DNA from 3 places in the Streptomyces sp. NPDC057307 genome. Region 1 is predicted to be linked to each of the others. Evidence: predicted binding sites of a transcription regulator. Region 1 holds the regulator's gene; each other region holds the start of a gene.
The links. Region 1 encodes HrcA, which represses chaperone genes, less so after heat shock. Its sites were predicted from a motif close to TTNGCACTCNGNNNNNCNGAGTGCNAA; they were not measured.
Positions count from the first base shown of each region.

Region 2: the regulator HrcA is predicted to act here: its motif matches at 5,039-5,065, upstream of groES (co-chaperone GroES).
Region 3: the regulator HrcA is predicted to act here: its motif matches at 6,891-6,917, upstream of groL (chaperonin GroEL).

Region 1 is NZ_JBHUZM010000075.1:25,539-35,542, forward strand. Features, by position in the region: gene ACFUN8_RS23605 (GH92 family glycosyl hydrolase) at 1-856, opposite strand, end outside; gene ACFUN8_RS23610 (carbohydrate kinase family protein) at 1,011-2,123, opposite strand; gene ACFUN8_RS23615 (HEAT repeat domain-containing protein) at 2,274-3,809, shown strand; gene ACFUN8_RS23620 (ribonuclease Z) at 3,860-4,768, opposite strand; gene ACFUN8_RS23625 (histidine triad nucleotide-binding protein) at 4,781-5,140, opposite strand; gene ACFUN8_RS23630 (16S rRNA (uracil(1498)-N(3))-methyltransferase) at 5,243-5,983, opposite strand; gene ACFUN8_RS23635 (nitronate monooxygenase) at 5,980-7,053, opposite strand; gene dnaJ (molecular chaperone DnaJ) at 7,156-8,289, opposite strand; gene hrcA (heat-inducible transcriptional repressor HrcA) at 8,290-9,306, opposite strand; gene ACFUN8_RS23650 (MBL fold metallo-hydrolase) at 9,472-10,004, shown strand, end outside.
Region 2 is NZ_JBHUZM010000010.1:11,804-21,807, forward strand. Features, by position in the region: gene ACFUN8_RS06305 (carbohydrate ABC transporter permease) at 1-703, shown strand, start outside; gene ACFUN8_RS06310 (carbohydrate ABC transporter permease) at 700-1,641, shown strand; gene ACFUN8_RS06315 (hydroxyacid dehydrogenase) at 1,703-2,737, shown strand; gene groL (chaperonin GroEL) at 2,857-4,482, opposite strand; gene groES (co-chaperone GroES) at 4,582-4,890, opposite strand; gene ACFUN8_RS06330 (dihydrofolate reductase family protein) at 5,291-5,863, shown strand; gene ACFUN8_RS06335 (polysaccharide deacetylase family protein) at 5,955-6,965, opposite strand; gene ACFUN8_RS06340 (SAM-dependent methyltransferase) at 7,023-8,291, shown strand; gene ACFUN8_RS06345 (hypothetical protein) at 8,293-8,778, shown strand; gene ACFUN8_RS06350 (hypothetical protein) at 9,007-9,159, shown strand; partial or broken gene ACFUN8_RS06355 (hypothetical protein) at 9,401-9,757, opposite strand; gene ACFUN8_RS06360 (hypothetical protein) at 9,913-10,004, opposite strand, start outside.
Region 3 is NZ_JBHUZM010000013.1:14,903-24,906, forward strand. Features, by position in the region: gene otsB (trehalose-phosphatase) at 1-37, shown strand, start outside; gene ACFUN8_RS07930 (SDR family NAD(P)-dependent oxidoreductase) at 124-1,512, shown strand; gene ACFUN8_RS07935 (trehalose-6-phosphate synthase) at 1,526-2,950, opposite strand; gene ACFUN8_RS07940 (hypothetical protein) at 3,009-3,131, opposite strand; gene ACFUN8_RS07945 (glucosyl-3-phosphoglycerate synthase) at 3,309-4,250, opposite strand; SAM riboswitch class I at 4,368-4,495, shown strand; gene thrC (threonine synthase) at 4,511-5,824, shown strand; gene ACFUN8_RS07955 (ubiquitin-like small modifier protein 1) at 5,865-6,140, shown strand; gene ACFUN8_RS07960 (cold-shock protein) at 6,510-6,713, shown strand; gene groL (chaperonin GroEL) at 7,044-8,669, shown strand; gene ACFUN8_RS07970 (hypothetical protein) at 8,785-9,561, opposite strand; gene ACFUN8_RS07975 (erythromycin esterase family protein) at 9,603-10,004, opposite strand, start outside.

The DNA of each region.
Region 1 (10,004 bases):
TGGACAGTTCGGCGACACGGTTCTTCTCCGCGCCCTCGACCGAGGTGTACGAGACGCCGGTGTGGGTGACGACCGGGGCCTTGCCGCCGGGTGCGAAGGAGATCACGGCGCCGCCGGTGGCCGCCGTACGCCCGGCGACCGGGACCTTCTCGCCGCGGTTCCAGGTGGCGACGCCGGCGATCGGCTCGGAGAGGGTCATGCTGAAGTGCAGGGTGTAGCGGCTCGGCCGGTCGGGCCCGCAGAACGAACCACTCGTCACGGAACCCTGGATCTTGTCACCGACCACCTTGACGTCGCTGGCGAACGTCTGGCCCCACACGTCCGTCACATTGACGATCAGCTTGCGGTCCTGCGCGCCCTTGTCATAGGTGAAACGGTCCACGCCGGTGCGGGTGGTCGACGTCAACTCGGCGCGGATGTTGTTCTTTTCGAGCGTGACGCCGTAGTAACCCGGCTTCGCCACCTCGGTGTCATGACTGAATTTCGACATGTTCGCCGTCAGGGAGGTGTCGGTCACGTCGCCCACGGTCGGCATCACACGTATCCAACTGCCCGCGGGGCAGCCGATACCGGAGAGATGCACCTGGCTGAAGCCCGTCAGCGTCGTCGCGTCGTAGTTATACGCGGCGTTTCCCACATTGGTGTCGGGACTGTTCTGCACCATGCCGAAAGGCATCGACGCCCCGGGGAACGTCATTCCCGAAGTGGTCGTGCCCACCATGGGATTGACATAGACGGTGGGGTCCGAGACCAAGGGCGGTGCGGCGCTCGCGGCCGGGGCTCCCAGCAGGCCCGCCGTCACCGCCGCCGCGACCGTTCCCACCGCCGTTCGCCAGCGTGTGCCGAATCTGGACATGTTGGACCCCTCCCGTTTGACAACGTTGTCTATCAGACACCTCGGATGTTTACAGGTGGTGTGGGGCAAGTCAATAGACCGCGCAGCGGCAACCGACGGTGCCGGCGCGGGTACCCGAGGTCGGCCGGAGCGCCCGAATCGCGGGTATCCGAGATCAGCCGGAGCGCCCGAAACCGATCGTCGGCACGGCCCTGCGCAGCGGCCACGGCCGGCTCGGCGCCGGCAACAGCCCCGTCAGGAAGGCGTATCGGCGCAGCGCCGCCGGATCCTGGTCCGACGACTCCTGGACGTAACTCCACCAGGCGGCGACCTCCGCCCAGCCGGGCGCCGACAGCGATCCGCCGAACTCCTGGACCGACAGCGCGGCCGTGAGTCCGGAGAAGGCGAGCCGGTCGGCGAGCGGCCAGCCGGCGAGCGTGCCGGTGACGAACCCGGCCACGAACACGTCGCCCGCGCCCGTCGGATCGAGCGCCTCCACGCCGATGGCCGGCACCTCGGCGGTGGCGCCGCTGGCGCTGTCCACCGCGTACGCCCCCTCGGCGCCCAGGGTCACGACCACCAGCGGCACCAGCTCGGCGAGCGCCCGCGCGGCGGCCCTGGGGCAGTCGGTACGCGTGTAGCGCATCGCCTCCTCGGCGTTGGGCAGGAACGCCTCGCAGTGCGCCAGGTCGGGAAGTCCGGCCAGGTCCCAGCGGCCGGTGTCGTCCCACCCCACGTCGGCGAAGACCCGCGCACCGTGCTCGGCGGCGCGGGCGACCCACCCGTCGCTGCGGCCCGGCGTGAGCGCGGCGACGGCGGCACGCGCGCGTGGCGGGCACTCGGGCAGGGCGCCCTCGGGCGGCGGCGCCTCGTGGCCGTGGGAGACCATCGTGCGCTCGCCCTCGTACGCCATGGAGACGGTGACCGGCGAGTGCCAGCCGGGGACGGTACGGGAGCGCGAGAGGTCGATGCCCTCGCCCTGCTCCAGGGCGTCCCAGCAGTACTCCCCGTAGTGGTCGTCGCCGAAGGCGGCCGCGAGCGACGTACGCAGCCCGAGACGGGCCAGCGCGCTGGCCATGTTGGCGATGCCGCCGGGGCTCGAACCCATGCCCCTGGCCCAGGACTCGGTGCCGCGCACGGGGGCGCTGGCGAGGCCGGTGAAGATGATGTCGAGGAAGACCGTGCCGGTCAGGTAGACGTCGCAGTCCGGGTCGTCCGGGGCGCGCAGGGCGCCCAAGGGGTCGACATGGGCGGTGTGCTCCTGCGGCGTTCCTTCACGTGGGGTCACGGTCGCGCTCCCGGATCGGCGTACGGATCCGGACAGTGTGCCCGATGGCACTGACAGTCGGCGTGAGGAGCGTGCCGGGCGGTCGGGTCACGTCGGTGACGGAGGGCAACCTCCGCGCCCGTCGGACGTCTCACACTGAAAGGGGGCATCATGAGCAACGAACATCAAATCGCCTTTTTCCTGCGGGAGTTGTCGGCGCCGCAGCCGTGGCGGCGGGCCGCCGCGGCCAAGGGGCTCGGCCGGACCGGAAGGGCCGGGGACGTGTCGGCGCTCGTCGCGGCGGGCGGAGATCCGGATCCCTCGGTCCGCGCCGCCGCCGCGCTCGGCCTCGGCCGCCTCGGCGCTCCCGGCGGGCCCGCCCACGGTGTCGGCACCGGCAACACCGCAAGCGCCACCGCCACCGGCGACTTACTGATCGGTCTGATGCGGGACGCCGACCCGCGCGTACGGCGCCGGGCCTCACTCGCCGCCGACCGGCTCGGGCTGACCGGCCCGGCCGTCACGGAGGCGTACGCGCGCCTGCTGCGGGACGAGGACCGGCACCTGCGGCTCAACGCGCTCGTCGCACTGAGGCGACTGGGGACGATCGGTGACATCGAGTCGGTGGTGCGGCTGCTGGGAGACCCCGAGAGCATGGTCTGGGGGCACGCGCGGATGCTGGTGTGGCGGCGGATGGACGACAAGGACGTCGGAGCGGAGCTTCTTCGCTCGGCGCGGCACGGAGCCGGCGCGGCCCGTGCCCGTGCGCTGGACATCCTGCCCGCCCGCTGCACGCCGCGGCTGTGGGACTCACTGATCGAGGGTCTGCGCGACCCGGCCCCGGAGGTGCGCCGGGCGGTGGTGAGCAGACTGGGCGGCGCCCCGAGGCGCGGAACCGCCGATCTGCTGCTCGCGCGCCTGGACGACGAACAGGACCCGGACGTCGCGCGTGCGCTGCTCGGGACCCTGGGAGAGCTGGGTGAGCACCGCGCCCTGCCGGCGGCGCGGCGCTGGATCGACCATCCCGAGCTGGGTCCGACCGTCGTGGACGCGCTGACCCGAATGGGCACTTCGGCCGCCGTACGGCTGCTGAGGTCCGTCCTCACGCGGTGGCCCTGCCACCCCGACCTGCGGGCGGCGGCGGCCGGGGCCGTCGGTGGGCTCGGCGACCGGCGGGACCTCGATCTCCTCCTTCCGCTCCTGCGGGACGAGGACATACGGGTACGGGCCGGGGCGCTGAACGGCCTTGGCCGACTGGGCCGGCTGGGCCGGCACCGGCTGCCCCGCCGGGACCGCGACAGGGCGGCGCGGGCACTGATGAACTGTCTGCTGACCGACCCGCAGGTGGCCCGGCAAGCCGGTCACGCGCTGACCGACTACCCCGAAGTCCTGCCGTCGATAAGGCTGTTGCTGGACGAACGGTCGGCGAACGCCGAGGTCCGCGCGGCGGCGCTGTCCCTGCTGGACGACCCGGACACGGCGGACGGGGCGCGCTTCGTGGCGCACCTGGACGACCCGGAGGAGGCCGTCCGCTACCAGGCCGTGCACGGCCTGGGCGAGTATCTGCGGGAGCACGGGGGCCCGCCGGCGGGCTCGGACGGGGCGATCAAGTCGCTGACCGCGCTCACGGACGACGCCTCGCGCCGTACCCGTGACGCGGCGGCCAGGGTGCTCGACGCGTGGAGACCGGTGGCCGCCCGCCCCTGAGACTGGCCGACGGCCCCCGCCGTGCGGGAAAGCGGCCGGGCCCCGGCGGATCAGCCGGAGCGCTTGGGCAGCGGTACGCGTACGAGGTCGGCCGCGACGGTCAGCTCGCCCTCGTAGCCGGCCGCCCTGGCCTGCCGCTCGAACTCCGCCGGGTCCCCGTAGCGCTGCGAGAAGTGCGTCAGTACGAGATGCCGTACACCGGCGTCCCGCGCCACCGTCCCCGCCTGACCGGCCGTCAGATGGCCGTGGTCGGCGGCCAGTTTCGCGTCCTCGTCGAGGAAGGTGGACTCGATGACCAGCAGGTCGCAGCCGTCGGCCAGCGCGTGCACCCCGTCGCACAGCCGGGTGTCCATGACGAACGCGAAGCGCTGGCCCCTGCGCTCCTCGCTGACGTCGGCGAGCGTCACCCCGCGCAGTTCGCCGTCCCGCTGGAGGCGCCCCACGTCGGGCCCCTCGATGCCGTGCGCGGCGAGGCGTTCCGGCAGCATCCGGCGGCCGTCGGGCTCGGTGATCCGGTAGCCGTAGGACTCGACGGGATGCGAGAGCTTGTGGGCCCGGAGGGTGTACGAGGCGGTCCTGGCGAGCACGCCGTCGGCGTCGACGGGCGCCTCGGTGATGCCGACGGTCTCGCGGTACGCCGTCGCGTACCGCAGCCTCCTGAAGAAGTGCTGTCCGCTCGCCGGGTAGTGCGCGGTGACCTCGTGCGGGACCCGGTCCAGGTTGACGCGCTGGATCACCCCGGCGAGGCCGAGGGAGTGGTCGCCGTGGAAGTGCGTGACGCAGATGCGGTTGATGTCGTACGCCGCGACTCCGGCGCGCACCATCTGGCGCTGGGTGCCGTCGCCTGGGTCGAAGAGGATGCCCTCGCCGTCCCAGCGCAGCAGATACCCGTTGTGGTTGCGGTGCCGGGTGGGGACCTGGCTGGCGGTGCCCAGGACGACGAGCTCTCGTACGGACAAGGTGTCGGCCGCCTACCCGGGGGGCCAGTTGAGGCCGCGCCCGCCCAGGACGTGGGCGTGCGCGTGGAAGACGGTCTGGCCGGCGCCGCTGCCGGTGTTGAAGACGATCCGGTAGCCGCTGCCCGCGGTCTTGTCCTCGGCGGCGACCTCGGCGGACTCGCGCAGGAGGTCGGCGGCGATCTGCGGCTCGGCGGCGGCGAGCGAGGCCGCGTCCGGGTAGTGGACCTTGGGGATCACCAGCACATGGGTGGGGGCCTGCGGGTTGATGTCCCTGAAGGCCACGGTGGTGTCCGTCTCGCGTACGACGGTGGCGGGCACCTCCCCGGCGACGATCTTGCAGAACAGGCAGTCGGCCTGTCGTTCTCCCGCCATGGTCCGGGTCTCCTCATCGGTCGGCCGGTCGCCCCTGGTCACTTCCGTACGGAGGCGTGCTTCCGTACGAGGGCATGCTATCCGCCCGCCGGGCCCCCGCGATCAGGACCAGCGGCCGGTGCGGCCCAGCAGCAGCGCGGCGGCGGCCGTGCCGGCGGTGGAGGTGCGCAGGACGGTGCGGCCGAGCCGGTACGGGGTGGCCCCGGCGTCGGCGAACAGCGCCAGCTCGTCCGGGGAGACGCCGCCCTCGGGGCCGACGACGAGCACGATGGCTCCGGTGCCGGGGAGTTCGGCGGTGGCCAGCGGTCGGCTGCCGTCCTCGTGCAGGACGGCGGCGAAGTCGGCCGCCGCCAGCAGCGCCGCGACCTCTTTGGAGGACATGGCCTCCGCGACCTCGGGGAAGCGGAGCCTGCGGGACTGCTTGCCCGCCTCGCGGGCGGTGGCGCGCCATTTGCCCAGGGCCTTGGCGCCTCGTTCGCCCTTCCACTGCGTGATGCAGCGCGCGGCCTGCCAGGGCACGATCGCGTCGACGCCGGTCTCGGTCATCGTCTCGACGGACAGTTCGCCCCGGTCGCCCTTGGGCAGCGCCTGGACCACGGTGATACGGGGCGCGGGCTCGTCCTCCGTACGAAGGCCGCCGACCGCCACGTCCAGCCGGTCCTTGCCGTGGACGGCGGCGACCGTCCCGTAGGCCCCGGTGCCCGCGCCGTCGGTCAGGACGACCTCCTCCCCCACGCGCAGCCTCCTTACGGAGACGGCGTGGCGGCCCTCGGGGCCGTCGAGCGTGACGGTGCCGGGCCGCAGGGCACCGGGGGTGTCGACGACGAAGACAGGTGCGGTCATGAGGCGTTTCCCAGGGTCAACGAGGCGCGGGCGGCTTCGAGTTCGTCGACGAGGACGTCGACGAGCTGTCCGGCGGGCAGATCACGGGCCATCCGGTGGCCCTGGCCGGCCCACAGGGCCATGCCCTGGGGGTCGCCGACCTTGGCGGCGGCCTTGCGCAGTCCGGCGGTGAGGTGGTGCACCTCCGGGTACGCGGGCGGGGCGTAGGGGCCGTGTTCGCGCATGAAGCGGTTGACGAGACCGCGCGCGGGCCGGCCGGAGAAGGCGCGGGTGAGTTCGGTGCGGGTGAACAGCGGGTCGGTCATGGCGTGTTTGTGGAGGGCGTGGGCGCCGGACTCGGGGCAGACGAGGAAGGCGGTGCCCAACTGGGCGGCGTCGGCGCCCGCGGCGAGGACGGCGGCGATCTGCGCGCCGCGCATGAGCCCGCCGGCCGCGATGACCGGCAGCCGTACGGAGTCCCGTACCTGCGTGACGAGCGACAGCAGCCCGATACCGGCGCCGTCGGTGGCGGGGTCGTCGCGGTGCGTGCCCTGGTGGCCGCCGGCCTCGACGCCCTGGACACAGACGACGTCGGCGCCCGACCACTCGGCGGTCTGGGCCTCCTCGGGCGTGGTCACCGTGACGACGGTGAGGGTGCCGACGCGGGTGAAGGCGTCGAGGGTGGTGGGGGTGGGGCAGCCGAAGGTGAACGACACGACCGGGACGGGATCGTCGAGGAGTATGGCGAGTTTGGCCTCGTACCCGTCGTCGTGACCGGCGTCGGGGTCGCCGAGCGGGGTCCCGTACCAGCCCGCCTCGCCGGCGAGCTGTTCGCGGTACACCTCCACGGCGGCGTGGTCGTCGTGGTGCGGCTGCGGCATGAACAGATTGATCCCGAACGCAGCTCCGCCGAGCCCCCGGAGCTGTTTGACCTCCTGGTACATCCCGTCGGCCGTCTTGTACCCGGCGGCGAGGAAGCCGAGCCCCCCGGCCTCACCGACGGCCGCGACCAGCTGCGGGCACGACGCGCCGCCGGCCATGGGAGCCTGCACGATCGGATACCGGCAGATGTCGGTCAACACGGAGGACATGCACGCATGGTGCCATGTCGCCCGTGGAGCATTGGTGCCGGTTCGTCGTCAGGCGCCGTACGGGCCGGAAAGCAGCCCGTACGGCGCCTGAGGACACCGTGCCTAACGGCCGTTGAACGCGTCCTTCAGCCTTGAGAAAAGCCCCTGTTGACCCGGTTGAAACTGGCCGGTGGGCCGTTCCTCGCCCCTGAGCTTCGCCAGCTCTCGCAGCAACCGCTCCTGCTCCGGGTCGAGTTTCGACGGGGTCATGACCTCGACATGGACGATCAGGTCGCCCCGGCCACCGCCCCGCAGATGCGTGATGCCACGGCCGTGGAGCGGGATCGACTGGCCCGACTGGGTGCCCGGACGGACGTCGATGTCCTCGACGCCGTCCAGTGTCTCCAGCGGACACTGCGTGCCCAGCGAGGCGGCCGTCATCGGGATGGTCACCGTGCAGTGCAGATCGTCGCCGCGCCGCTGGAACACCGCGTGCGGCAGCTCGTGGATCTCGACGTACAGGTCACCCGCCGGACCACCACCGGGCCCGACCTCGCCCTCGCCGGAGAGCTGGATACGGGTGCCGTTGTCGACGCCCGCCGGGATCTTGACCGTGAGCGTACGGCGTGACCGGATCCGGCCGTCGCCCGCGCACTCGGGGCAGGGGGTCGGCACGACCGTACCGAAGCCCTGGCACTGCGGGCACGGCCGCGACGTCATGACCTGGCCCAGGAAGGACCGCGTGACCTGCGAGACCTCGCCGCGACCGCGGCACATGTCGCAGGTCTGCGCGGAGGTGCCGGGTGCGGCGCCCTCGCCCGAGCAGGTCGTACAGACGACCGCCGTGTCGACCTGGATGTCCTTGGTGGTGCCGAAGGCCGCCTCGTTGAGGTCGATCTCCAGCCGGATCATCGCGTCCTGGCCGCGCCGCGTGCGCGACCTCGGGCCACGCTGCTGCGACGTCCCGAAGAACGCGTCCATGATGTCGGAGAAGTTGCCGAAGCCACCGGCCCCGAAGCCGCCCGCGCCACCGCCCGCCTGTGAGAGCGGGTCGCCGCCGAGGTCGTAGACCTGCTTCTTCTGCGGGTCCGACAACACCTCGTACGCGGCGTTGATCTCCTTGAAGCGCTCCTGCGTCTTGGGATCGGGATTGACATCCGGGTGCAGCTCGCGGGCGAGCCTGCGGAATGCCTTCTTGATCTCGTCCTGTGATGCGTCGCGGCGTACGCCGAGTACGGCGTAGTAGTCCGTGGCCACTTACGACTCCGCCAGGATCTGTCCGACGTAACGTGCCACTGCGCGTACCGCTCCCATCGTTCCGGGGTAGTCCATGCGGGTCGGTCCGACCACGCCGAGTTTGGCGACTGCCTCGTCGCCCGAACCGTAGCCGACCGCGACGACGGACGTGGAGTTGAGGCCCTCGTGGGCGTTCTCGTGCCCGATTCGTACGGTCATGCCCGAGTCCTCGGCCTCGCCGAGCAGCCTGAGGAGCACGACCTGCTCCTCAAGTGCCTCCAGCACCGGCCGGATCGTCAGGGGGAAGTCGTGCCCGAAGCGCGTCAGATTGGCGGTGCCGCCGATCATCAGCCGTTCCTCGGTCTCCTCGACCAGTGTCTCCAGCAGCGTCGCCAGGACCGTGGACACCGTCCCCCGGTCCTCCAGGTCGAAGGATTCGGGCAACTCCTGCACCAGCAGCGGCACATCGGAGAACCTGCGCCCCACGACCCGGGCGTTGAGCCGGGCCCGCAGATCCGCCAGCGACGTGTCGCCGAACGGCACCGGACAGTCGATCATGCGCTGCTCGACCCGGCCGGTGTCGGTGATCAGCACCAGCATCAGCCGCGCGGGGGCCAGCGAGAGCAGTTCCACATGCCGCACCGTCGAGCGGGTCAGCGAGGGGTACTGCACGACCGCGACCTGCCGGGTCAGCTGCGCGAGCAGCCGCACCGTACGGCCCACCACGTCGTCCAGGTCGACGGCGCTGTCGAGAAAGTTCTGGATGGCCCTGCGCTCCGGCGCCGACAGGGGCTTGACGCCCGCCAGCCGGTCGACGAAGAGCCGGTAGCCCTTGTCCGTCGGAATACGCCCCGCACTCGTGTGGGGCTGGGCGATGAAGCCCTCGTCCTCCAGGACCGCCATGTCGTTACGGACGGTGGCCGGGGAGACACCGAGCTTGTGCCGCTCGGTCAACGCCTTGGAGCCGACGGGCTCCTCGGTGCCGACATAGTCCTGGACGATGGCGCGCAACACCTCAAGCCTGCGTTCGCTCAGCATCGCGCACACCTCCAGCTCTGGGTCCTCGGATCCGGCCTGGCACTCGATGCGTAGGAGTGCCAGCATTCCCCGGCCCAGTGTACGGCCGTGAGGTACGCCCCTAGCAAGGCCGACCGGTCACGCTACCGCGCGGCACCGCGCCCGCCCCACCGATAGCGTCGCCGTATGGACGTCCGTTGGGAAGAGCACGGCTGGGAACGGATCGCACCGGGAGTCGGCAGGCGGAGACTGCCTGGCTGGGATGCGACGGTCGGCCTCGTCGTCGGCGAGGACGCCGTCCTTCTGTACGACACGGGCTCGACGCTCCGTGAGGGCGCGGAGATCCGCGCGCAGGCGCAGGCACTGTGCGGCGGCCGGCGCGTGACACACATCGCGCTCAGCCACCCCCACTTCGACCATGTCCTGGGCACGGCGGCGTTCTCGGGCACCCAGGTCTACGGCGCGGTGGGCCTGGCGGAGCTGCTGCTCCGCGACCGCGAGAGCCTGCGCGCCTCGGCCGTACGGCACGGGGTGTCCGCCGCCGAGGCCGCCTCCGCGGTGGACGCGCTGGTCGTGCCGCACCACCCGGTGTCGGGCGAGTGGACGCTCGACCTCGGCGGGCGACAGGTACTTCTCGCCAATGTCGGCCCGGGGCACTCCGGGCACGATCTGGCGCTGCTCGTCCCCGGCGACCGGGAGGTCGTCTTCTGCGGCGACCT
Region 2 (10,004 bases), on a different contig from region 1:
CGGCGACGAGGCGTTCCGCGACGGTTTCTGGGTGCTGCTCGGCTACTGCGCCCTCTACATACCGCTGATGGTCGGCGGCGCGCTCGTCATCTCGCTCCTGCTGGACACGGCCATGGCCCGCGCCCGCCGCTTCTTCCAGCTCGCGCTCTTCCTGCCCCACGCGATCCCCGGCCTGATCGCCGCCCTGATCTGGATCTATCTCTACACACCCGGACTCAGCCCGGTCGTCTCCGCCATGGAGTCCGGCGGCATCGGCTTCGACTTCTTCTCCTCCGAGGGCACTCTCCCCGCGATCGTCAACATCGCCCTGTGGGAGTGGCTCGGCTACAACGTCGTCATCTTCTACGCCTCGCTCCAGGCCGTCGACCGCTCCCTGCTGGAGGCGGCGACCGTGGACGGCGCGGGCAACTGGCGGCTCGCCTTCAGCATCAAGATCCCGCTGATCCGCTCCTCACTGATGCTGGTCCTGCTCTTCACGATCATCGGCTCGCTCCAGCTGTTCACCGAGCCGCTGATCCTCAACCGCGGCAGCGGGTCCGCCGTGACCAGCACCTGGACCCCCAACATGTATGCCTACAGCGCCGCGTTCGAGCGCAACGACTACGGACTCGCCGCCGCGGCCTCCGTGCTCATCGCGCTCGTCGCCGCCCTGCTCTCCTTCGTCGTCACCCGACTCTCCAACCGGAAGGGGGCACGGGCATGACGTCCCCGACCGTGGTCGACCCGACCGCCCAGCTCCAGACCCCGAACCGCCGCGACGGCCGCCGTGCCGACCGCGCCCCCGCACCGGCCGGCCGTCCGGCCGCCGGCCGCTGGCTGTCGAAGACCGCCGTCAACGGCGTGCTGCTGATCGCCGCCGTCTATACGCTCTTCCCGCTGATCTGGCTGGTCACCGCCGCCACCAAGGACGCCGGCAATCTCCTCGGCGGCGATGTCTTCTCGTTCGAGGGCTTCGACCTCGGCCACAACCTCTCCGAGCTGACGTCCTACCAGGACGGCATCTACTTCCAGTGGTACGGCAACTCGCTGCTCTACGCGGGAGTCGGCGCGCTCGGCTGCTCGCTGGTGAGCGTCGCGGCGGGCTACGCCTTCGACAAGTACCGGTTCCGGGGGAAGGAGAAGCTGTTCGCGCTCGTCCTGCTGGGTGTGCTGCTGCCGTCGACCGCGCTGTCGCTCCCCCTCTATCTGCTGGCCGTCGAGACGGGCACCGTCAACACCTACTGGTCCGTGCTGATCCCGGCGCTGGTCAACCCGTTCGGCGTCTATCTCGCCCGGATCTTCAGCGCGGGCTACATCCCCGACGAGGCCCTGGAGGCCGCCCGTATCGACGGGGCCGGCGAACTGCGCGTCTTCTGGTCGATCGGGCTGCGGATGATCATGCCGGGCTTCGTGACCATCTTCCTCTTCCAGTTCACCGCGATCTGGAACAACTTCTTCCTCCCCCTCGTGATGCTCTCGGACCGTCAGCTCTACCCCCTGAGCCTCGGCCTGTTCAACTGGCACAGCAACGCCAACGCCGACCCGACCTTCTACCCCATGGTCGTCACCGGCTCCCTGCTCGCCGTCACCCCGCTGATCATCGCCTTCGTCACCCTCCAGCGACACTGGAAGGCCGGACTCACCGCCGGCAGCGTCAAATAGCGTCATCCGCGACGCGTGAAGTGACCTGTGCGTACGACCCACGAGGAGACCGACTTCCACCATGCACGACGCCACTGACAATCGGCCGTCCGCGCTGCTCGCGATGAGCCCCGGCATCGCGGAACGGCTGTTCGCCCCCATTCATCTCGCCCGGCTGACCGGCCTCGTACGCACCGATCCGCGGCTCGTCGCGCACACCCTGACCGGCCCCGGCCTCGACCCGGCCGTCGCCGCCGCGCTCGCGGACGCCGAACTGCTGATCACCTGCTGGGGCGCGCCCGCGCTCACCGCCGAGGTGCTGGCCGCGGCGCCCCGGCTGCGCGCGGTCGTGCACGCCGCCGGCACCGTCAAGCACCACATCACGGACGCCTGTTGGGAGCGGGGCATCACGGTCACATCGGCCGCGGCGGCCAACGCCGTGCCCGTCGCCGAGTACACGCTGGCCGCGATCCTCTTCGCGGGCAAGCAGGTGCTCCGCTCGGCGCACCGCTACCAGGAGGTGCGCGCCCGGCACGACTGGCACCAGGAGCTGGGCCGGACGGGCAACTACCGCCGTACGGTCGGCATCGTCGGCGCGTCCCGGATCGGCCGCCGGGTGATCGAGCTGCTGCGGCCGTTCGACCTCGACGTCATGCTGTACGACCCGTACGTGGACCACTCGGAGGCTCGGGCACTGGGCGTCGAACTGGTGCCGCTGACTGAACTCTGCGGGCGCGCCCAGGTGGTGTCGGTCCACGCGCCGCAGGTCCCGGCCACCCGCCATATGATCGGCGCCGCCCAGCTCGCGGCGATGCCGGACGGGGCGACGCTGATCAACACGGCGCGCGGCTCGCTGATCGACGAGGACGCGCTGCTGCCGCAGCTGGTCTCCGGGCGGCTGAACGCGGTTCTGGACGTGACCGACCCCGAACTGCCGCCGCCGGACTCGCCGTTGTACGACCTGCCGAACGTGCTGCTGACCCCGCATGTCGCCGGTTCGCTGGGGGTCGAGATCCACCGGATGGCCGATCAGGCGCTGGACGAGGTGGAGCGGTACGCGAAGGGGCTGCCGTTCGAGGATCCCGTACACCCGTCGGCGCTGCCGCACTCGGCGTAGAGGCGGCACAACGCGTCGAGGCCCGGCACCCCCGAAGGGGCGCCGGGCCTCGGCGCGTTGTGCTGAAGACCTACGGACCTGAAGACCTACAGGTCCCCGGAGCTACGGCGTTACGAGCCTCAGTGGCTGTGACCGTGGCCGCCGTGACCGGCGTCGGCCTCTTCCTCGGCGGGCTTCTCGACGACCAGGGTCTCGGTCGTGAGGAGCAGCGCGGCGATGGAAGCGGCGTTCTCCAGCGCGGAGCGGGTGACCTTGACCGGGTCGATGACGCCGGACTTCACCAGGTCGACGTACTCGCCGGTCGAGGCGTTGAAGCCGTGACCCTTGTCCAGCTCGGCGACCTTCGCGGTGATGACGTAGCCCTCAAGACCGGCGTTCTCGGCGATCCAGCGCAGCGGCTCGACCACGGCGCGGCGGACGACCGCGACACCGGTGGCCTCGTCGCCCGTCTTGCCCAGGCCGTCCTCCAGCACCTTGGCGGCGTGCACCAGGGCGGAGCCACCACCGGAGACGATGCCCTCCTCGACCGCGGCGCGGGTCGCGGAGATGGCGTCCTCCAGACGGTGCTTCTTCTCCTTCAGCTCCACCTCGGTGGCGGCGCCGACGCGGATCACGCACACGCCGCCGGCCAGCTTCGCGAGGCGCTCCTGGAGCTTCTCGCGGTCCCAGTCGGAGTCCGTGGACTCGATCTCGGCCTTGATCTGGTTGACCCGGCCGACGACCTCGGCGCTGTCGCCGCCGCCGTCGACGATCGTCGTGTCGTCCTTGGAGACGGTGACGCGGCGGGCGGTGCCCAGCACGTCGAGACCGGCCTGGTCGAGCTTGAGGCCGACCTCTTCGGCGATGACGGTCGCGCCCGTGAGGGTGGCGATGTCGCCGAGCATGGCCTTGCGGCGGTCACCGAAGCCGGGGGCCTTCACCGCGACGGCGTTGAAGGTGCCACGGATCTTGTTGACGACGAGGGTGGAGAGCGCCTCGCCCTCGACGTCCTCGGCGATGATCAGCAGCGGCCGGGAGCCACCCGCCTGGATGACCTTCTCCAGCAGCGGGAGCATGTCCTGGATGGAGGCGATCTTGCCCTGGTTGATCAGGATGTACGGGTCGTCGAGGACGGCCTCCATACGCTCCTGGTCGGTCACCATGTACGGCGAGAGGTAGCCCTTGTCGAAGGCCATGCCCTCGGTGAACTCCAGCTCCATGCCGAAGGTGTTGGACTCCTCGACGGTGATGACACCGTCCTTGCCGACCTTGTCCATCGCCTCGGCGATGAGCTCGCCGACCTGCGGGTCCTGGGCGGAGAGCCCGGCCACGGCGGCGATGTCGGACTTGTCGTCGATCGGGCGGGCCGTGTCCAGGAGTTCCTTGGAGACGGCGGCGACGGCGGCGTCGATGCCCTTCTTCAGGGCGGCCGGGGAGGCGCCGGCGGCGACGTTGCGCAGGCCCTCGCGGACCAGCGCCTGCGCCAGCACGGTGGCGGTGGTGGTGCCGTCACCCGCGATGTCGTTGGTCTTGGTCGCCACCTCCTTCACGAGCTGGGCGCCGAGGTTCTCGTACGGGTCGTCGAGCTCGACCTCGCGGGCGATCGTGACACCGTCGTTGGTGATGGTCGGGGCGCCGAACTTCTTGTCGATGACGACGTTGCGGCCCTTGGGGCCGATCGTCACCTTCACCGTGTCGGCAAGCTTGTTGACGCCGCGCTCAAGGGCGCGACGGGCGTCCTCGTCGAACTTCAGGATCTTCGCCATGGGAGCTTTCTCTTGTCCTCTCGAACGAACAACGAACTACGCCCCGGACCACCCGGCGATGCGGGGGCCAGGGGCGCAGTTCACAGCAGACTGTGGAAATTACTTCTCGATGATCGCGAGCACGTCGCGAGCCGAGAGGACGAGGTATTCCTCGCCGCTGTACTTCACCTCAGTGCCGCCGTACTTGCTGTACAGAACGACGTCGCCGACGGAAACGTCGAGCGGAAGCCGCTCGCCGTTCTCGAAGCGACCCGGACCGACGGCCAGGACGACGCCCTCCTGGGGCTTCTCCTTGGCAGTGTCCGGAATAACCAGGCCAGAGGCCGTGGTCTGCTCTGCGTCGAGCGGCTGGACCACAATGCGGTCCTCGAGCGGCTTGATGGCAACCTTGGAGCTGGCGGTCGTCACGATCCGACCTCCCCCTTCGGAGATCTCACGGGGTTAACTGTCTGGGTGGCGTGACCTGGATCGATCCGTCGTCGCGGGTGCCGGACCTGTCCTGTCACGCATTGGCACTCTCCAGTGGGGAGTGCCAGGCCTGACACTATGACCGCGATTAGCACTCGGTCAAGCTGAGTGCCAATCGAGCCCGCGCGCGGCGCCGCGATCCGGCGCCGTGGCAGGTGCGATCCGCCGCCGCGGTGGGTGCGATCCGGCGCCTTCGGGCACCTCCGGCGCGGCGGCGCCGATGAGTTTCGCCGTGGTCCACGGTCTGTCAGTGGGAGTTGGCACACTGCGGCTGCGAGGCCGCCTCGGCCGGCCCCGCCCCGTGAGAACCAGAACGCAAGACACCCCCAGGAGACCTTCGATGCGCACACTGATCAGCACCGCCTTCGTCTCGCTCGACGGCGTCGTGGAAGCCCCGGGCGGCGAGCCGGGCTACCGGAACTCCGGCTGGACCTTCAAGGACGTGGAGTTCCTGCCGGAGGCTTTCGAGATCAAGGGCCGGGAGCAGGAGGAGGCCGCGGCCATGCTGCTGGGACGGACCAGTTACGAGGCGTTCAGCCCGGTCTGGCCGGGCATGGCGGAGTTCGCCGAGTACAAGAAGATGCCGAAGTACGTGGTGTCCACCACCCTCACCGACGACGACCTGGTCGCGGACTGGGGCCCGACCTCGATCCTGCGGTCGCTCGACGAGGTCGCCGCGCTGAAGGAGACCGAGGGCGGCCCGATCATCGTCCACGGCAGCGCCGAACTGAACCGGAACCTCTCGGACGCCGGTCTGATCGACCGCTACCACCTGCTCGTCTTCCCGCTGCTTCTCGGCGCGGGCAAGCGGCTGTTCAGCGCCACGGACAAGGACGCGCAGAAGCTGCGGCTGGTCGAGCACGAGGCGTATGCGAACGGCCTGCAGAAGAACGTCTTCGACGTCGTCCGCTGAACGTGCGTGACGCCCCTGCACCGGCGCAGGGGCGTCAGCGGAACCGGCCCGACCTGACCATGCCCGGCCCGCCCGGCCCAAGAGGCAAGCCCTAGACGTAGTCCTCCAGCTTCGCCACCGCGTAACCCTTGTCGGTGATCGTCTTCATGACGTGCCGGATCATGTCGGGCATCGAGCCCTTCCAGTCCTCCTCCCCGCGGAAGTGCGTGAGGACGATGTCGCCGGGATGCAGGTCCCGGTCCCACTCGCGCCACTCCATGTGGTCGGGGAACGCCTCGGACGACCACAGCGGAACGGCCTTGACGCCACAGGACTTGGCGGCGCGCAGGGTGCTCGCGTTGTAGTTGCCGTACGGCGGCCGGAAGAGTTCGGGCCGCTTCCCGTACTGCTTCTTGAGCTTGTCCTGCTGCCCGCAGATCTCCCGCTTCTGCTCCTCGTAGGAGAGTCCGGGGAGGTAGGGGTGGGTGAGGGTGTGGTTGTGCAGGGAGACACCGCGCGCCTGCATCTTCTTGAAGTAGGCGTAGTTGTCGTTGATGACGTAGTCGCTGAGGAAGGCGCTGTACGGGATCTTCAACTCGTCCATCATGCGCAGCAGTCGGGGATCCTTCTCGGCGCCGTCGTCGATCGTCAGGAAGACGACCTTCTCCTTCGTCGGGACGGTGGTGAAGACCGGCGGCAGGGTCGCGCCACCCGTGACCTCGAAGCCCTTGCGGGTGGTGATGCGCGGCTTCACGGCGGGCGGCGCGGGCGCGGCGAGCGGGGTCTTGGCGAGCTTCCACTTCTTGGCGGCCACGGCACGGAGCGCCTGGGCCTCGGCGGCAGCGGCGGCTCCGGCCTTCTTGGCGGCGTCGGTCCCCGGTCCGGGGCCGGGCCGGCCCGGCTTCACGGGGGCGGACTCCACCGGCCCGCCACCACCGCCACCGCCGTCCCCGCTGTGACCACCGTGGCCGCCATGACCGCCGCCCCGGTCGTCGGTCCCCGCCGCGCAGGCAGAGCCGAGTGCGGCGATCAGAAGTACGGCGACGACCGCGCGGCCCCGTCCGCGCGGGTGTCTTTTCCGCAGCTCTGCGACCTTTTCGTCCTTTTGTCTTACTAGTTGCATGGCGCCGCATCCTGTCAGCGCCCGGCCCGCGCGCCCGGCCGACACCGCCGGGAAGCGATGACGGTCCCCCGGCTGGCCCACAATGGCCCGGTGACCGACTCCCCCTCGCCGCTCGCCCCCCTGCTCTCCGACGAGGGCCAGGCCCTGCTCGCCGCCCTCCGCGACCACGACCCGGCGCACGAGCTGGCGCTGGCGACCCGGCTGCGCCGAGACCACCCCGCCGAGTTGGTCTCGGCGGCCCTCGCGCAGGCCCGGCTGCGGCAGCGGGCGGTCGCGAAGTTCGGCGAACAGGACGCGTACCGCATGTACTTCACACCGCACGGCGTCGAGCAGGCCACCCGTACCTCGGTCGCCGCGCACCGGGCGGGCCGGTTCCGGGACATCGGCCTCCCGGGCCCCGGCCCGGCGCGGATCACGGACCTCTGCTGCGGCATCGGCGGTGACGCGATCGAGCTGGCCCGCGCGGGGTTCGCCGTGACCGCCGTCGACCGCGACCCTGCGACCTGCGAGATCGCCGCGCACAACATCCCCGCGCTGGCGCCTGACGCCCCGCCACCGGCCGTCGTGTGCGCGGACGTCATGGCGTACGACCTGAGCACGGCGCCCGCCCCCGACGCGCTGTTCATCGACCCGGCGCGGCGCGGCGGCCGGGGCCGGATCTTCGACCCGGAGGCGTACTCGCCGCCGCTGTCCTGGGCGATCGAGGCGGTACGTACGGTCGGCACCGGCGGCATCAAGATCGCGCCGGGCATCCCGCACGAGCTGGTCCCCGATGACTTCGAGGCCGAGTGGATCTCCGACGGCGGCGACGTCAAGGAGGCCGTGCTCTGGCACGACGCGAGCGGGGCCGGGGCCGTCGGCGCGATCACACCCGGCGCCCGGCGCGCCACGCTGCTCCCCGCGGGCCTCACCCTCACCGGCCGGGGCCTGCCGAACCCCCAGGTCAGGAAGGTCGGCCGCTATCTGTACGAGCCGGACGGCGCCGTCATCCGCGCCCATCTGGTCGCCGAGGCCGCCGACGAGCTGGACGGCGGCCTGATCGACGAGACGATCGCCTACATCACGGCGGACGAGCTGCGCCCGACGCCGTACGCGACGGCGTACGAGATCACCGACGAGCTGCCGTTCAACCTCAAGCGGCTCAAGGCCCTGCTCCGCGAGCGCGAGGTCGGCATCCTGACGGTCAAGAAGCGCGGCTCGCCGGTCGAACCGGAGGAGCTGCGACGGAAGATGAAGCTCCAGGGACGGAACTCGGCCACCGTCTTCCTCACCCGGGTCGCGGGCGCGCCGACGATGCTGCTCGGTCGGCCCGCCGGAAGGCCGTGAGGTGGCGGGCGAGACCGTGGTGAAGGTGTCCTGGGGGCCCAGACCCGAGTCCCACCAGGAGTTGGCCGGGCGCTGGCTGGACCTGCTGGGGCGGCTGACGGAGCTGTCGGCGGGCGCCTTGGCCGACTGGCGGTGGGACGGCCACGGCACGGCACCGGGCGAGCCCGTACCGCAGGACGCCGGCGCCTTCGCGGCGGCGGTCGAGGCGGCGAACCGGCACGACGACGCGGACATCATCGGCAGCACGGCCTTCGCGGTGGCCCGGCAGCCGGACGGCGGATACGCGCAGCTCAAGGCGACGGCCGGGGGTTCGAACAGGTTCTCCCCGTTCACCGCCGTACTGCTGCTCCTCCCCGGCTCCCCGGACGCGGCCGTGCCCCTCGCGGACCGGCTGCCCGAGGCGCTGGCCGCCATGGCCGGTGTCTGGGACGCGGACACCGGGAGCACCTACGACCGTGAGCTGTTCACCGCGCTGAAGACCGCCTAGGGGGTGTCTTGTCGATCAGGCCGGATCAGGGAGCGGGGTCTGGTGCCGTGGATCGCAAGGCGGAGGAGGGAGGCATGGCGGAGCCATGCCGACCGACGACAACGCGGCGAGGCGCGGCACCAGGGCACGCGAGCCCGGCAAGATCGGCAAGACACCCCCTAGGGCCTGCGGCCCTCGCACCCGCGCTGCGGCTGGTCCGTCTTCCTGTCGGCGAACCGGGCCGCGCGAGTGCCCGCGGACCTCGCCGCGCGACGCCTGGCAGCCGGGTCGGGCGGAGTCGTACTCGATATCGGCACCGCCACGGACGCGGTGCTCGCGGCACACGGGGCGCTCGCCGGAGCGGGCGCGCTGGAGCCGCTGCCCACTCCTCGGACCGGTTGAGGGCACACCGACCGTGGGCACCGACCGAACCCCCCGGCGGCGGCGATCAGTCCTGGTCCCGCCCCTTGGGCTTCGGCTCCGTGGCCGCAGACTCCTCGGCCGCTGATTCCGTGGCCGCCGGCTTCTCCAGCTTCCCGGGCTTTTTCAGCTTGTCCGGCTTCTCCGACTCCACCGGCTCTACCGACTCCTTCGGCTCCGGCCGGGAGGCTTGAAGCTGCGCCTCCAGGAGCCGGGCGTCGAGGTCGGTGATGTCGTCGGCGTAGATCACCGAGAGAGGTTGCGGGCCGACGTACTGCTGGCAGTTGCACTGCGCCAGCTCGTACCGCTTCGGTTTCTTGTTCTCGTCCCAGGCCGTCGCCACTTCGACGTTCTCGTGGCACTTGCCCTGCTTGTCATGCTTCGCGAGATGGTGTGAACACCCGCAGACGGGCTCCGGCGGCTTGTGTGACTCCTCCAGGGCGAGCCGGCCGCCCTCGACGAGCTTGATGCGCTCCACTCTTCGCTCGTGCCGGGTGCGCAGCGCGCTCCGGCTCGTGTCGGCGACCCAGCTGAAGCCACCGACCATGAAGAAGACGAAAATCCACCACAGCCAGTTCATCCGCCGCCCCTTCACCCCATGAAATGGCGCATGCGTTCCACCCAGGATAGAACGGGCGGCGTAGGAACGGCCTCAGGGAGCGGGGGGCGACTTCGGGACACATCCGGACAACACGCGCCACTCGCGTCCCGTAAATCACCGTTTTCGCGGTGGATTCAGCGGTGCGCGCCACCGCGTCCGGGCGGCCGGACCGGGCTCAGTACGTGCTCCGCCCACCGCTGGTGGCCCACCGCCCGCACCGCCCCGA
Region 3 (10,004 bases), on a different contig from region 1:
GATCGACTTCCTCGCGTCCGTGGCGGACCGCCTCTGAGGGCCTCCGCCGCCCGGAAACGCGGGCGACACCGGGCGTTCGGCTCCCGCATCATGGTCGTTCGGTGTGAGCGGGGGCGAGGTTCGATGGACGACGACCGGATGGACGAGCGGATACGGGCGACGCTGGTGCTGCTGCACGAGGCGCGGGAGCTGTCGATCGAGGATCCCCGGCGCGAGCGGCTGGAGCGGGCGGCGAGCGGGCTTTTCCGGGACGGGCGGCGCAAGCGCCGGTCCGCCACGCGCGGAGCCCGCGCGGCGGCGGACGCCGAGATCCAGGCCGGCACCGTCATGGGCGCGCCGGACCGGACGATGGACGCGCCCCTGCCGGATGCCCAGGGCGAGCGCGACGTCGGTGAGTTGACCCGCCCCCAGCGCTGCTACGTCTGCAAGGACCACTACCGGCGGATCCACCACTTCTACCACCGCCTCTGCCCCGACTGCGCCCGCGACAACCTCGCCCGGCGCGGCGCCCGCACCGACCTGACCGGGCACCGCGCGCTGCTGACCGGCGGGCGCGTCAAGATCGGGTACCAGCTGGCACTGATGCTGCTGCGCGACGGCGCCGACCTCACGGTGACCACCCGCTTCCCCCAGGACGCGGTACGGCGCTTCGCGGCGGCCCCCGACGCCGCCGACTGGTGGGACCGGCTGCGCGTCGCCGCGCTCGACCTGCGCGACCCCCGGCAGGTGCTCGCCTTCACCGACCATCTGCTGGCCGAGGCACGGCCGTTGGACATCCTGATCAACAACGCGGCCCAGACGCTGCGCCGTTCACCGCGCGCCTACTCCGCCCTGGCCGCCGCCGAGAGCGCACCGCCGCGCGCCGCGCTGCCCGCCGTCTGGACGGCCCCCGGCTTCGCCGTACCCGGCACGGGGAACGCCGAGCTGGCGGCCCGGTCCTGGACCGCCGGACTCGTCCCCCGTACGAAAACCTCGGCCACCGCCGTACTGCCGACCCCGGACGAGGCCGGGCTGCTCACCGAGACCGCCGCCGAGAACTCCTGGACCGCCCAGCTCGGCGACATCGACCCGGCCGAGATGCTGGAGGTCCAACTCGTCAACGCGGTGGCCCCGTTCCTGCTCGCCGACCGGCTGCTGCCGCTGCTCACGGCGTCACCGCACCCACGGCGGTATCTGCTCAACGTGTCAGCCGTGGAAGGGCAGTTCACCGTCCACCGGAAGACGAGCGACCACCCGCACACCAACATGGCCAAGGCCGCCCTCAACATGCTCACCCGCACCAGCGCCGCCGACCTGGCCACGCGGGGCATCCACGCGTGCAGCGTCGACACCGGCTGGGTCACCGACGAGAAACCCCTGCCAGCCAGGGAGCGCCACGCCGCCACCGGCTGGCGCCCGCCGCTGGACATCGTGGACGGCGCCGCCCGCGTCTACCACCCGATCGTGCAGGGCCAGGCGGGCAGCCCGGTCCACGGCGTACTGCTCAAGGACTACCGGCCCGTCGACTGGTAGCCCACGCGTGCCCTCACAACGCGCGCAGCGCGTCCAACTGGTCCAGGAACCACCGCTGCGGCGGCAGCGCCGTCGCGGCGGCGGCCAGGCGTTTCGTGCGAGCCGCCCGGTCGTCGGTGTCCATCGTCAGGGCCTCGTGCAGCGCCGCCGCCGTGGCCGTCACGTCGTACGGGTTCACCACCAGCGCGTCCTCGCCCAGCTCCTCGTACGCGCCCGCCTCGCGCGACAGCACCAGCGCGCAGCCGCTCTCCGAGAGGACCGGGATCTCCTTCGCGACCAGGTTCATGCCGTCGCGGATCGGGTTCACCAGCGCCACGTCCGCGAGGCGGTACGAGGCGAGTGAGCGGGCGAAGTCGTCCTTGACGTGCAGCATCACGGGCGTCCAACCGGGCGTGCCGAACTCGGAGTTGATCTCGTCGGCCACCTCCTGCACCCGCGCCGTGTACGCGCGGTAGACCGCGAGGTCCTGCCGGGACGGGTAGGCGAACGCCACATGCGTGACCCGCTCACGCCACTCCGGCCGGTCGGTCAGCAACTGCCGGTAGGCGAGCATGCCGCGCACGATGTTCTTCGACAGCTCCGTGCGGTCCACCCGCACGATCGCCTTGCGGGGCGCCCCGTCGTGCTCACCGATCTGCTCGCGCAGCTCGGCCAGCCGCTCGTCCACGTCGGGCCGGTTCGCCCGCTCGCGCAGGAAGTCCGCGTCGGCGCCGAGGCCGTGCACGCCGATCCGCGTCTTGCCGGTGCCGCCCAGCAGTTCCGTACAGCAGGCGGTGAAGGCGTCCGCCCAGCGGTGGGTGTGGAACGCGGCGCGGTCGGCGCCGAGGATGCCGCGCAGGAGCTGGCGCCCGATGTCGTCGGGCAGCAGCCGGTAGTAGTCGACCGGGGCCCACGGCGTGTGCCAGAAGAGCCCGATGCGCAGATCGGGCCGCAGGGCCCGGAGCATGCCGGGCACCAGGGCCAGGTGGTAGTCCTGGATCAGTACGGCCGCGCCGTCGCCCGCCTCGTCGGCCAGGGCCTCCGCGAAAGCGCGGTTGTACGTCTCGTACGACGCCCACTGCTCCCGGAACTCCGTGCCGAAGGCCGGCTCCAGCGGGGTCTGGTAGAGCAGATGGTGGACGAACCAGAGCGTGGAGTTCGCGACGCCGTTGTACGCGTCCGCGTAGACCTCCGACGGGATGCCGAGCATCCTGACGCGCTGTCCGCCCGTGTCGGCGGTGTCGAGCCGGCCGTCGGTGCGCCGTACGGCCTCGCGGTCGCCGTCGCCGAGCGCCGCGCACACCCACACGGCGTCGGTGTCGGGTCCGATGGCGGAGAGGCCGGAGACGAGACCGCCGCCGCCGCGCCCGGAGGTCAGCGTGCCGTCCTCGCCGAGCGTGTACGAGACGGGGCCGCGATTGGAAGCGACAAGAACCTGGGCGGCGTGCTCGGAGACCATGTGCCGAAACCTAGCCCGTCGCGGAAACGCTCAAACGTACGGTTCCGGTCGGCGTGGATCAGCCACGCCCCCGGCCACGGGCCGCCGCCAGCGCCACCACCCCGGCGCCGACGAGGGCGAGGGCCATGCCGCCCAGCAGCCAGAGCTGTTCCGTGGTCAGGGTCACCGTGTTCATCACCATGCCAGGCAATATAGGCAAATCATACGAATAGACCGGTGGTGCCACGCGGCTCCTGGGCCGGTCGTGTCCTCGATCGCCGGAAGATCGCCGGCAGATCAACCGGCCCGGCCCGCTGAATCCGTACCGGGGCGCCCCTCAAGCCGCCCGCCGCATCCCTCACGCCACCCGGCGCACCCCTCAAGCCGCCCGGCGCGCCGCGTACTCCCTGATCTCCCGCATCGGCGGCCGCTCCTCCGTGTCCACCGCGTGCGTACGCGGCTCGAAGCCCCCCTCGCCCCGCTCGAACTGCGTCAGCGCCGGCCGCACCAGATGCCCCCGCGACAGCCGCAGCTGCGCCGTCCGGTAGATCGCCGCCGCCATCCGCCCCAGCGCCTGGCTGTCCTGGTGGCGGTGTCTGCGCACCCCGACGTCGACCTGGCCCAGCGCGTCCAGCCCCACCGTGTGCAGCGCGTCCACCAGCAGGCCCAGCTCCACCCCGTACCCCACGGGGAACGGCAGCCGCTCCAGCAGTGAGCGCCGTACCGCGTACTCGCCGCCCAGCGGCTGCACGAACCCCGCCAGCAGCGGCCAGTGCAGATTCAGCAGCGGACGCGCCACCAGTTCGGTCACCCGGCCGCCCTGCCCCGGATCGTCGCCGAGCGGGCGGTCGTACATCGCCTTCACGAACCGCACGTCCGGCTCGGTGAGCAGCGGCCCCACGACCCCCGACACGAAATCCGCCGAGAAGTCCTTCAGATCCGCGTCCACGAAACAGACGATGTCGCCGCTCGTCACCAGCAGCGAGCGCCACAGCACCTCGCCCTTGCCCGGCACCGCCGGCAGCCTCGGCAGGATGTCGTCCCGGTGCACCACCCGCGCCCCGGCGGCCGCCGCGACCTCCCCCGTGCGGTCGGTCGAGCCCGAGTCGATCACCACCAGCTCGTCGACGAGCGGCGCCGGGCCCGCCATCAGTTCACGGCGGATCACGGAGACGATCCGGCCGACCGTGGTCTCCTCGTTCAGGGCCGGGAGCACCACGCTGACCTGCGCACCCTGCTTGGCGGCGACCAGCCGGTCGACCGGCCGGTCCGCCGCCGACCAGGACCGCCGGGCCAGCCAGCGCTCCACCTCTTGCAGCACGTGATCTCCATCTCGCGGATCGGACGAAGGGCTCAACCGTCCAGGGGTTCGGTTACAGTCTTGAACAACGCGGATGACCGTCGCATGTCGGGGGTCGTCACGCTGACAATCGAATACCGCTCATCCAGAGGGGCAGAGGGAACGGCCCGTTGAAGCCCCGGCAACCCTCCCGCCGACCGCGAGGTCATGGTGGGGAAGGTGCCAATTCCGTCTTGCGGCGAGATGCGTCGCGAGGAAGATGAGGAAAGGGCCTCGCCTTCATGGCTGTGCAGACTGTTCACGAATCCGACAACATCGCCGCCTCCGGCACCACTGACGCCCCCGTGGATCTCGGACCCGCCGCCGCCCTCTCGTGCCGCGAATGCGGGGAACGCTTCGAACTCGGCCCGATCTTCGCCTGTCAGAGCTGTTTCGGCCCGCTCGAAGTGGCCTACGACCTGCCGACCGACGGCCCCGACGAGCTGAAGAAGCGCATCGCCGCCGGACCCGACAACATCTGGCGTTACGCCCCGCTGCTGCCCGTCCCCGCCGACGTGGCGTCGAAGCCGAACATCAACCCCGGCTTCACCAAGCTCGTCAGGGCCGACAACCTCGCCCGTGAGCTGGGCGTCACCGGCGGCCTGTACGTGAAGGACGACTCCGGCAACCCGACGCACTCCTTCAAGGACCGCGTCGTCGCCATCGCCGTCGAGGCGGCCCGTGCCTTCGGCTTCACCACGCTCTCCTGCTCCTCCACCGGCAACCTCGCGGGCGCCGTCGGCGCCGCCGCGGCGCGCGCCGGCTTCCGCTCCTGCGTCTTCATCCCGCACGACCTGGAGCAGGGCAAGGTCGTCATGGCCGCGATCTACGGCGGCGAACTCGTCGGTATCGAGGGCAACTACGACGACGTCAACCGCTTCTGCTCCGAGCTGATCGGCGACCCGCTGGGCGAGGGCTGGGGCTTCGTCAACGTCAACCTCCGCCCGTACTACGGGGAGGGCTCCAAGACCCTCGCGTACGAGATCTGCGAGCAGCTCGGCTGGGAGCTGCCCGACCAGCTCGTCATCCCGGTCGCGTCCGGCTCGCAGCTGACGAAGATCGACAAGGGGCTCAAGGAGCTGATCGCGCTCGGCCTGGTCGAGGACAAGCCGTACAAGATCTTCGGCGCGCAGGCCGAGGGCTGTTCGCCGGTGTCGGTCGCCTTCAAGGCCGGCCACGACGTCGTACGGCCGCAGAAGCCGGACACGATCGCCAAGTCGCTGGCGATCGGCAACCCGGCCGACGGCCCGTACGTCCTGGACATCGCCCGCCGCACGGGCGGCGCCGTGGAGGACGTGAACGACGAGCAGATCGTGGACGCGATCAAGCTGCTCGCCCGGACCGAGGGGATCTTCGCCGAGACGGCGGGCGGGGTGACCGTGGGCGTGACGCGCAAGCTCATCGAGGCGGGTCTGCTCGACCCGGCGCTCACGACGGTCGTGCTGAACACCGGTGACGGGCTCAAGACGCTGGACGCGGTGGCCGCGACGTCGCAGGCGACCGCGACGATTCCGCCGAGCCTCGACGCGTTCCGTGACGCGGGCCTGGCGCGTTGAGCCTCTCACCAACCCGCTACTTCTCGGAAGGCAGAAACCGATGAGCGTGAACGTCCGCATCCCCACCATCCTCCGTACGTACACCGGTGGGAAGGCCGAGGTTCCGGCCGAGGGCGCGACCCTCTCCCAGGTCATCGAGTCCCTGGAGACGAACCACCCGGGCATCGCCGCCCGCGTCCTGGACGACCAGGGCAAGCTCCGGCGCTTCGTCAACGTGTACGTGAACGACGACGACGTCCGCTTCGAGCAGGGCCTGGAGACGGCCACTCCGGACGGCGCCGGCATCTCGATCATCCCGGCGGTCGCCGGCGGCTGAACAGCACGCACGGTGAACGGTGTTGCCCCCTCCGCAAGAGAAGCGGAGGGGGCAATTCCATGAGGTTGAACGCGGTACAGTTGGGGTAGCCCCGCCGCCGATCTTGCCGCGACTGTGCCCCGCGCATATGAGTTCGCGACAAGATGCGGTCGAAGTGTGGACGCTGTTTGCGCGGTTCCTTGCGCTTTGCCCGGCCCGACTTGCCCTGGTAGCCCGGCAATTCACCTCTTTGCGTGTTCCGCCATGCCCAGAATTCTCGTCCGATTGACCTGTTGCAGAGGGCAGTTGGGCAGATACATTCAGCCGCGGTCGACGCGTTCCGGCGCGAAGTGCGGTCCCGCGCAGGGGCCAGTAATAGGGGAGTTAGGCATGGCTCAGGGCACCGTCAAGTGGTTCAACGCGGAGAAGGGCTACGGCTTCATCGCGGTCGACGGTGGTGCGGATGTTTTCGTCCACTACAGCGCGATCCAGATGGACGGCTACCGCACCCTTGAAGAAGGTCAGCGAGTTGAGTTCGAGATCTCGCAGGGCCAGAAGGGTCCGCAGGCGGACATGGTCAAGCTCGCCGTCTGATTCCGGCGCGATCGGCCAACGACGCACTCACGCATGAGGGGCCCGTATCCCGGCAAGGGGTACGGGCCCCTCACGCGTGCGCGTGCGGCTGTGGGACGTACGCGCGCGGCTGTGGGAGGGGTCGTGGTCACTCGGGAGTCGCTTGCACTCTCGGGGGTCGAGTGCTAATCATTGGCGTTAGCACTCTGCTAGTGAGAGTGACAACTTATGGACCGGGTCAGCGAGGCCCGGGAGCCTGTGGGGCAAGGAACCGCAAGGCTCTCAGGCCGTCCGTCGCGGGCGCCGACACGGTCCGGAGAATCCACCCCCTGTCCGGGAGGACCACTTCACATGGCCAAGATCATCGCGTTCGACGAGGAGGCACGGCGCGGTCTCGAGCGCGGGATGAACCAGCTCGCCGACGCCGTCAAGGTCACCCTTGGCCCCAAGGGCCGAAACGTCGTCCTCGAGAAGAAGTGGGGCGCCCCCACGATCACCAACGATGGTGTTTCCATCGCCAAGGAGATCGAGCTCGAGGACCCGTACGAGAAGATCGGCGCCGAGCTGGTCAAGGAAGTCGCCAAGAAGACGGACGACGTCGCCGGTGACGGTACGACCACCGCGACCGTCCTGGCCCAGGCCCTGGTCCGCGAGGGCCTGCGCAACGTGGCCGCCGGCGCCAACCCGATGGCCCTCAAGCGCGGTATCGAGAAGGCCATCGAGGCCGTCTCCGGTGCCCTCCTTGAGCAGGCCAAGGACGTGGAGACCAAGGAGCAGATCGCTTCGACGGCCTCCATCTCCGCCGCCGACACCCAGATCGGCGAGCTCATCGCCGAGGCGATGGACAAGGTCGGCAAGGAAGGCGTCATCACCGTCGAGGAGTCGCAGACCTTCGGGCTCGAGCTTGAGCTCACCGAGGGCATGCGCTTCGACAAGGGCTACATCTCGGCGTACTTCGCCACCGACATGGAGCGTATGGAGGCGTCGCTCGACGACCCGTACATCCTGATCGTCAACTCCAAGATCGGCAGCGTCAAGGACGTTCTGCCGCTCCTGGAGAAGGTCATCCAGTCGGGCAAGCCGCTGCTGATCATCGCCGAGGACGTCGAGGGCGAGGCGCTCTCCACCCTCGTCGTCAACAAGATCAAGGGCACCTTCAAGTCCGTCGCCGTCAAGGCCCCGGGCTTCGGTGACCGCCGCAAGGCGATGCTGAACGACATCGCCATCCTCACGGGCGGCACGGTCATCTCCGAGGAGGTCGGCCTCAAGCTGGAGAACGCCGGTCTCGACCTGCTGGGCCGTGCCCGCAAGGTCGTCATCACCAAGGACGAGACCACCATCGTCGACGGTGCCGGTGACAGCGAGCAGGTCGCCGGTCGCGTGAGCCAGATCCGCGCCGAGATCGAGAACTCGGACTCGGACTACGACCGCGAGAAGCTCCAGGAGCGCCTCGCGAAGCTGGCCGGCGGCGTGGCCGTCATCAAGGCCGGCGCCGCGACCGAGGTCGAGCTCAAGGAGCGCAAGCACCGCATCGAGGACGCGGTGCGCAACGCCAAGGCCGCCGTCGAGGAGGGCATCGTCGCCGGTGGTGGCGTGGCTCTGCTCCAGGCCGGTTCGGTGTTCGAGAAGCTTGAGCTCGAAGGCGACGAGGCGACGGGTGCGAACATCGTCAAGCTCGCGCTGGAGGCTCCGCTCAAGCAGATCGCCGTCAACGGTGGTCTCGAGGGTGGCGTCATCGTCGAGAAGGTCCGCAACCTGCCGATCGGTCACGGCCTCAACGCCGCGACCGGCGAGTACGTGGACATGATCGCCGAGGGCATCATCGACCCCGCGAAGGTCACGCGTTCCGCGCTGCAGAACGCGGCGTCCATCGCGGCGCTGTTCCTCACCACCGAGGCCGTCATCGCCGACAAGCCGGAGAAGGCCGGCGCCGGCGGCGCGCCGGGCGGCATGCCGGGCGGTGACATGGACTTCTGATCCTGAGGGATCGGCGGTTCATGGCGTAGCTCGCAGTTGCGCACATGTACGAACCGAGGGCGGCACTCCCGAGAGGGGGTGCCGCCCTCGGGGCGTTCGGGGCGGTCGCGCCGGGTTACGGCAGCACCGGGCTGAGGACGGAGATCGCACCGAGCAGGGTGAAGCCCCCGGCGAGGAGGACCATCAGGAGCACGCGGGGGACCTCCAGGAGCAGTGGGGTCACCGACGCCTTGCGCTCCGGGTTCCTCGGGTCGTAGGCGACTTCGATGGTGTTGGCGTGGAGGCCGCTGCGGTACTCGTGCGCGTTGCCCTCGGCATCCGTGAACGCGTACACCGACTTCTTGCCCGCGCTGCCGACGTCGACCGCCTGGACGATCACCCCGCGTCGGCGCAGCACCGCCTTGACGTACAGATGGCGGACGGTCACGACAGTGGTGGCGAGACCCAGCCCCAGTGGCAGCAGGCCGACGACCGCGCTGAAGATCGCCCAGGGGGTGTGGACGACGGCGATGTACCCGAGGTACACGAGGTAGACCACGACGGCCAACGTGAACAGGGCGAGGGTGCGGCGGCCGGAGAACAGCTGGGGCGTGGCGGCCAGGGGCTCCGTCCGCACAAGGGCACTGCCGCGCTCGTCGGGAGTGGGCGGCAGCGCGGCGCCGACGGCCGTGACGAAAGCGGTGGCGGCCGTCGCGTTGTTGGCCGCGATCGTGTGCACGGCGCTGTCGGCGAGCGTGATCTCGACCGTGCGGGAACGGCCCTCCGCCGCGCGTACGGACCGGATGACCCTCAGCGGGATCGTGGCACGTTCCCCGGCGCGCTCGATGACGACGGTGTCGCCGTGGAAGGTGGCGGTCACACCACGGCTGCGGAGGGTCTGCGGAGAAGGCATGCAACTCAGGACCCCCGACGGGGGTGGAGGGTTGTACGGTTCTACGGCCTTACGGGCCGGTACGGTGCGATCGGGCGGGAGTCCGACGAGACCGCCACGTACGCCAGGCCGTCGTACTCCTCCGACAGCCGGACCGGGGTGACGTCGCGGCGGTAGAACCAGCGGGGCACCAGCGCGCCGAACGACCGCGTCGTGTGCGGGGCGTCGGCCCACTCCCGTACCGGCCGGGGCGCGTCGTCCGCTCCGGCGGGGCGCAGGTCGAGCAGGTGGTCCGCCGGGGTGGCGGTGGCGAGTTGGGCCTCGACCGTGGTGGGGGCGGGGGCGCCGATGGGGTTGCCCTCGGCGATACGGCCCGTCAGGCCGCCGACGCCGCTCCAGGGGCCCGGCCAGATGCGGTGGGCGCGGAAGGAGCCCTCGCCGAAGAGGAGACCGAGGGCGTAGTA